DNA from 2 places in the Sphingomonas faeni genome. Region 1 is predicted to be linked to the other one. Evidence: riboswitches for the same ligand, from Rfam matches in the RefSeq annotation. Region 1 holds a riboswitch; the other holds the start of a gene.
What was found. Region 1 has a riboswitch for thiamine pyrophosphate ahead of thiC (phosphomethylpyrimidine synthase ThiC). Riboswitches for the same ligand answer to the same signal wherever they lie in the genome.
Positions count from the first base shown of each region.

Region 2: linked by a shared signal. The riboswitch ahead of QFZ54_RS09575 (TonB-dependent receptor) and the one ahead of thiC (phosphomethylpyrimidine synthase ThiC) in region 1 are both predicted to bind thiamine pyrophosphate.

Region 1 is NZ_JAUSZF010000001.1:2,889,783-2,893,529, reverse strand. Features, by position in the region: gene QFZ54_RS13500 (ferritin-like domain-containing protein) at 1-597, shown strand, start outside; gene QFZ54_RS13495 (outer membrane protein) at 676-1,557, shown strand; TPP riboswitch at 1,924-2,034, shown strand; gene thiC (phosphomethylpyrimidine synthase ThiC) at 2,074-3,747, shown strand, end outside.
Region 2 is NZ_JAUSZF010000001.1:2,067,195-2,070,941, forward strand. Features, by position in the region: gene QFZ54_RS09575 (TonB-dependent receptor) at 1-1,538, opposite strand, end outside; TPP riboswitch at 1,593-1,702, opposite strand; gene QFZ54_RS09580 (hypothetical protein) at 2,015-2,350, opposite strand; gene QFZ54_RS09585 (GNAT family N-acetyltransferase) at 2,526-2,927, shown strand; gene QFZ54_RS09590 (hypothetical protein) at 3,026-3,160, shown strand; gene QFZ54_RS09595 (deoxyribodipyrimidine photo-lyase) at 3,272-3,747, shown strand, end outside.

The sequences.
Region 1 (3,747 bases):
GCGATCGACATCTCGGCCGGTACCGCTGCCGCTCCGGGTGCCTTCACGGCGGCCGCCCGCGCGGCCGGCGTCGTCGGCGCGACCGGCGTCTTCAACCCCTATGCCGACGACAACAGCTTCCTCCTCGGTGCGTATATCTTCGAGGACGTTGGCGTCTCGGCCTATAAGGGCGCAGCCGCGCTGATTGCCAACAAGACCTATCTCGAGGCGGCCGCCGGCATCCTCGCGGCAGAGGCGTATCACGCCGGCCTGATCCGCACGATCCTGTACCGCAAGGGTCTGCAGACGCCGAACCCGACCCCGTCGTTGATCACGGCGGCCAACCAGATCAGCGACGCGCGCGACAGCCTCGACGGCACCGTCACCAACAGCGCGACCGGCGTTATCGGCGACATCGACCAGGGCATCACCGGGACGGATCCGACGGTGTCGAACATCGTGCCGACCGATGCCAACGGTCTGGCCTACAGCCGGTCGGTCGCGCAGGTGCACAACATCGCCTACCTGACCAATACCGCAAAGATTGGCGGGGGCTTCTTCCCCAACGGGACCAACAACCGCACCGATTCACTTCGGACCAGCGGCGCCAACGCGTGATCGTCGTCACGGATTGAACAGAAACCTCGGAATCGCGGCGTATTCAGGAGCGCCGCGATCCTTGTTTGGGGAATGACCATGAAAAACCTAACGAAGCTCACCGCGCTCGCCGGCCTCGCCGTTGCGGGGCTTTCCGCCGTTCCAGCCCAGGCTCAGCTCATCTCGCAGGAAACCACCGCGGATCGTCCGTTCTCGGGCGTCTATATCGGTGCGGCCGGCGGTTACGACGTCCAGCCCAACGACGTCGGCTCGTCGATCCTGTTCGACCGCAACGGCGACGGCAATTTCAGCGACAGCGTCAACACGATCACCGGCGCCAACGCGTTCTCGCCGGGCTTCTGCAACGGCTCGGCCCGCACCGGTGCCGCTGCGTACGGTTGCCGCAACGATGACGACGGCTGGGCCTATTACGGCCGTGCAGGCTTCGACGTACAGCGCGGCAACATCGTCGTCGGCGTCGTCGGCGAATTCGGCAAGACCGAGATCACCGACAGCACCTCGGGCTTCTCGACCACCCCCGCCAGCTACACGATGGCGCGCAAGGTCGACTGGGAGGCCTCGGTCCGCGGCCGCGCCGGCTATGCCATCAACACCACGCTGTTCTACGGCACGTTCGGTGCGGGCTATGCGAAGATCGACAATCTGTTCTTCACCACCAACACCGCCAACGCGTTTTCGGCCAGCGGGTCGAAGAACCAGTGGGGCATCCTCGGCGGCGGCGGCATCGAGCAGAAGCTGACCAAAAACATCTCGATCGGCATGGAATACATGTTCCACCAATACCGCGACGACGACGCCCGCGTCCGCGTCACCGCCGGCACCACACTCGCCGGCAGCCCGGTCCTGCTCGCCAGCAACCCTTTCCTGATCGCGCCCAACACCAGCGGCACCGACTTCCGCCGCAGCGACGACAAAATGCGCTGGCACAGCCTGCGCGGGACCGTTTCTTTCCGCTTCTAAGGCAAAGGGCGGCCCGCGCGATGGTGTAGGCCGCCCAATTCCCCGACCCAAGCGCCTTCCTCTCCTCCATTCGCCCTGAGCGAAGTCGAAGGGCAAGCCCCAACCGCAGGTGCTTCGACTTCGCTCAGCACGAACGGGCAGTCACGGCGTAGTCGACGGGCGGGATCGAGGCGCACCCGCTCGCCTCAACCCCGTTCCGCTCGCCCACGTACCTCGCTCGCTCGACTGATGCCCTCTCCTCCGGTCGCCTCCTCTCCCGTTCGCCCTGAGCGAAGTCGAAGGGCAAGCCCCAAACGCAGGTGCCTCGCCCTCGCTCACCACGTCCGCCAAGTTTCCCATTGCACCCCACCCCAACCCCCCTATGCTCACCCCACCCCGGGGGAGCGCTTTATCCGCGCTTGAGAGGAAGGCAGGAGCCTTCGACCCGCTGAACCTGATCCGGTTGATACCGGCGGAGGGAGGGAGCGGTCGCCACAGAACCGCAATCCTTGCTCCGAGACCCTTAGGAGCAAGCGCATGGCCGATTACGAAGCAAGCACCCCGACAGCAGACATCGGCGTAACCACCGGCCCGATCCGAGGCTCGCGGAAAATCCACGTCGCGGTCCCATCCAGCCCCGACGTCCGCGTCGCCATGCGCGAAATCGTCCTCGACCCAAGCTGCAGCGAACCCCCGTTACGCGTCTACGACACCAGCGGCCCCTACACCGACCCCCGCGCGCAAATCGACATCAACGCCGGCCTCCCCCAACTCCGCCGCCAATGGATCGAAGCCCGAGGTGACGTAGAATCCTACGAAGCCCGCGAACTCCGCCCCGAGGACAACGGGCAGCTCGGCCCGGACCGCTCCGGCGGCGTCCCCCAATTCCCCGCCACCATCAAGCGCCCCCTCCGCGCGCGCGACGGCCACAACGTCAGCCAGATGCACTACGCCCGCCGCGGCATCATCACCCCCGAAATGGAATACGTCGCCACCCGGGAAAACCTCGGCCGCGCCATGCTGAAAGACTACGTTCGCGACGGTGAATCCTTCGGCGCCCAGATCCCCGACTACGTAACCCCCGAGTTCGTCCGCGACGAGATCGCCCGCGGCCGCGCGATCATCCCCAACAACATCAACCACCCCGAATCCGAACCGATGGCGATCGGCCGCAACTTTCTCGTCAAGATCAACGCCAACATCGGCAACTCCGCGGTCGCCAGCAACGTCGCCGCCGAAGTCGACAAGCTCGTCTGGTCGATCCGCTGGGGCGCGGACACGGTGATGGACCTCAGCACCGGCCGCAACATCCACGACACCCGCGAATGGATCCTCCGCAACTCGCCGGTCCCGATCGGCACCGTCCCCATCTACCAGGCGCTCGAAAAGGTCGGCGGCGTCGCCGAAGACCTAACCTGGGAAATCTTCCGCGACACGCTGATCGAGCAGGCCGAGCAGGGCGTCGATTACTTCACGATCCACGCCGGCGTGCGGCTGGCGTACATCCCGATGACCGCGAAACGCGTCACCGGCATCGTCTCGCGCGGCGGCTCGATCATGGCGAAATGGTGCCTCAGCCACCACAAGGAGAGCTTCCTCTACGAGCGCTTCGACGAGATCACCGAGATCATGAAGGCGTATGACATCGCCTACAGCCTCGGCGACGGCCTGCGCCCCGGCAGCATCGCCGACGCCAACGACGAAGCGCAGTTCAGCGAACTCTACACGCTAGGCGAACTCACCCACCGCGCGTGGAAGTCCGACGTCCAGGTCATGATCGAAGGCCCCGGCCACGTGCCCATGCACAAGATCAAGGAGAACATGGACAAGCAACTCGAAGTCTGCGGCGAAGCGCCCTTCTACACGCTAGGGCCGCTTACGACGGACATCGCCCCAGGCTACGACCACATCACCAGCGGCATCGGCGCCGCGATGATCGGCTGGTACGGCACCGCGATGCTCTGCTACGTCACGCCGAAGGAGCATCTAGGCCTCCCCGACCGCGATGACGTGAAGGTCGGCGTAGTAACCTACAAACTAGCCGCCCACGCCGCCGACCTCGCCAAAGGCCACCCCGCCGCCCAGATGCGCGACGACGCGCTCAGCCGTGCAAGGTTCGAATTCCGCTGGAGAGACCAGTTCAACCTCTCCCTCGACCCCGACACGGCGGAACAATACCATGATCAGACGCTCCCCGCAGAAGGCGCCAAG
Region 2 (3,747 bases), 820 kb from region 1:
GTGCGGAAGTTGGTGGTGATGTTGGCGAACAGCTGTTGGCGATCGTCGAGCCGGTAGTGGATCGCGGCGCGCGGCAATGCGGCGAAGCTGTCGTTGCGCACCTTGTCCTGTGGTCCGGGCAAATAGGTGCGGCCGTTGCGCAGCACGTTCACGCCCTTGAACCCGGCGTCGATCGTCAGCCGCGGCGTCAGCGCGATCCTGTCGGCGAGGAAGAAGCCCTTCGTCACGGTGACGGTGCGCTGGTTCTCATAGGCGAGCAGGCGGCCATCGGCGGTGCGGATCGCCTTTGCGCGGTAACCCCAGCGATCGACCGGCTGCCCCTCGGCGTCGATCGACGTGTAGGATTGCGTGACGCGATCGGTGCCGTAGTCGAACCAGAGTCCGGCGGTGAGCGTGTGCACGCCTGTCTTGAACGTGAGCTTGCTGACGTTGCCGGTCCGCATCTGGTCGCCGGTGTAATTGCCAAGCACGGTCGCGACGCCGTCGACTGCGCCGGGCAGCGCGATCGGCTGGGCCAGTTCTTCGGTGCCGAGGAAGTTTCCTTCGGTGGTCAGCTGTGTGCCGTAGGGCGAGTTGCCATAGCCGAACTGGAGATAGGTGGTGGTGTCGAGTGCAAGCCGATCGGTCAGCGCCAGATGGACCGGCGCGGAGGCGTAGAGGTTGCGGAACGGCGCGCGGTACAGGCGCCAATAGTTGGTGTTCCCCGCCGTGTAGCGCTCGTCGAAATTGAAATCGCGGCCCTGCGCGTTCCACTCGGCGAGCGTCGGGCTTGGGTAGCTCGACGAGTTCGCGTCGTTGTAGGAGAGCGCGAGGCTGGCGCGGTTGCCGGCGCCCCATTCGTTGAGGATCTTGGCGTCGATGTGCTGGCGCGTGTCGAAACCGGCACCCCGCCAATTGTCAGCGCGCGTGTTCGAATAGGAAAGGAAGGCCTTCAACCCGGTATTGCCGATCGTCCCGCTATCGATCCGGACGAACCCGCGCCGCGCCGCGTAGCTGCCGAGCGACAAGTCGACCAGCGCGCCGGGACGCGCCTTCGGATCGTCGAGCGCGAGCGATAACAGCCCGCCAGCCCCGCCGAGCGTGGGGGAGTCGATATCGACCGAGCCTTGGGCGAGCGAGATGCGCTTGAGGTTCTCGGGGTCGGCGAACTGCGACGGGTAGGCGTAATAATAGCCGATGTCGTTCTGCGGCGCGCCTTCCATCAGCACGCCGATCTCGTCCTGGCCGAGACCGCGCAGCGTCAGGCTGGAGCTGGTCGACAGGCCGTACGGGTCGCTCGATGCGACGTTCGCGCCGGGCAGCAGCGTGACGAGCTGGAACGCGTTGAGCGTCGGTGCCTGCTTGACGATGAAGTCGGCGGAGATCGCACTTTGCGCGCGCGGAACCTTCTGGTCGGGGAGCAAGCCGGCTGGGTCCTGCTTGCCGACCACGCGGATTTCTGCGGGTTCGACCGGGTCGGCCACCTGCGCGCCTGCCGACGATGCGGCGAGGGTTGTTACGACCAGGCCCAAAAGCCTGCGCTCGCGCGCGGCGGACATTACACGAAAACCAGCACTGAAAAACGTCACGTCCACTCCAATCGGAGGGACGACGGGCCAGCCGCAGACCCTCCCTACGCCGGTATAAGCCGGATCAGGTTCAGCGGGTCATGGGCTGCTGCCCACCTCTCAGCCGCGCATGAGCGGCCCCCCGGGGATGCGCGCGGCTTAGGCGGTCGGGCGAGCGGTGGAAAGCGCTATCGCATTGATCTGGCTGGTGTGCCTCGCGCTGCGCACTTGGGGGCCTCGAGACGCTCGCTGAGAACGGCGCGAAGAACGGCGCGCAGCGGCCGGCCTACCTCGAAAACATGCTGTGAAAACAAGGTAGGCCGACCGCCTCGGCAGCTCGATCGACGAGCACCGCCGGGGTCGGCGAGGGAACGCCGACGCCGCAGCGATGTCACAGATACGTTGCGGTGCCGGATTTGGATTCAGCGCTGGTGGATTCAGCGCTGGTGGAGCGACGTTCGATGCGGTCAGGCGCGACCTTCGCGGCGCTTGATCTCGCCCAACAGCGCCTCCGCGACCGGGTTGCCGACCTCGCCGCCGGACTGTTCGTACGCGGCCGCAAGCTCCGCGTCCGTTGCATCCTGGAGCAGCCCGTTCACCTCCGCGTTGAAGTCGTCGACTTCGCCCGCGGCGGCATCGGCGGCGTCCTCGCTCGTCACGGCCGGCTCTTCGCCAGCGGCCGGAGCGTGGGCCATCACGGCATCCTGCTTGAAGACGTCGAAGGCTTCGGCGGCTTCGTTGCGTTCCTCGATCGCGATTTCGAGGCGGGTGAACAGGTCGAGTTGCGGTGCGGTGTTTTCCATGACGGCAGCTTATCCGCGCGAACTGCGTCGAGGCAACTCGTTCGCGCACGGTAGAGGCGCCCGACCGGGAATTTGTATGATCTACAGCAACTCGTGCGACTTCCGGCCGGAATGGCCGTTCTGCCCTTCGAGCTGCCGACCTTGATCTAGCGATCGGTTGCAGCAAGGAGAGACCATGACCGCGATCCGAGCCGCCGAGCCTTACGACCTGTCCCGGTTGATGGCGTTCGATTCCTTCCCCGGAGACCGGATCGTGGAGATCGTCGACCGCCGGATGCTGGTGGCCGAAGTGGACGGCGTCATCGCCGGCTATGTCGCGTGGCAGACCGGCGGCTGCATCGGCAAGGATTACGTGAACAAGCTGGTCGTCGATCCCGATTATCGCCGCCACGGCATCGCGCAGTCGCTCATCGCGGCGCTGCATTCGGTTTTGGACGGTAGAATTTTCATCTCGACCGGCGCCGACAATGTCGCGGCGGTCGGTCTGCTGACGCTGACGAACTGGCAGCCGGCCGGAAAGATCATGGGATTGCGTCCCGCCGACGAGGCTGAGATCTTCTATTACCGGGACCTATAATTCACGACGGACTGTGTGGTTTTTTTTTGAGGTAAACGGCGACATCCATTCGTGATGTCAAACGTTGCCGGTGATACATCTCGGAAATGCCCCAACGGATGCTCAATCCCGATCAGCGGCTTCGCGAGCATCTCGAGGATGCTCTGGCGGAGGCCGATGCGCTTGGCCAGACGGTCGTCGCCGCATTGATCTCCGAGGCGCTCGACGCGATGGCCAGCCACGCTCCTTCATAAAAGGGATCGGCCTGCTGCCCCGAGTGTTGGGTGGCAATGGTAACGCAATTTTCGCCACCGCTGAACATACGATCGCTGGACACATGGTCGGAAGCCCCTCGCGTCCGGAGCATGAACACGGCCGACATCCGAGCGGACGGACGGTACGTCCTCTGCTGGTTGCAACAAGCGCTGCGGGCGCGGGACAATCCGGTGATCGACGCATCGATCCGCCTCGGCAACGATCTCGGGCTGCCGGTTCTCGTCTATCACGGGCTGCGCGAGGATTACCCCTATGCGTCGGACCGCCTTCACCGGTTCATTCTGGGTGCGAGCCGCGACCTGGCGCTGGATTGTCGCCAGCGCGGCCTTGCCTGCGCCCAGCATGTCGATCGCGCCGACGCCCGCGAGAAGGGCCTGGTCTACCGTCTGGCCGCCGACAGCGCTGCGATGTTCGTCGAGGACCAGCCGACCTTCGTCGCGCGCTGGCAGTCGGAGCGGGTCGCCGACCGTACCGAAGTCGCGATGTTCGCGGTCAACGCAGCATGCGTGGTGCCGCCCGCGCTGCTGGGGGACGGGATCGGATCGACCACCGCGTTCCGACGCAA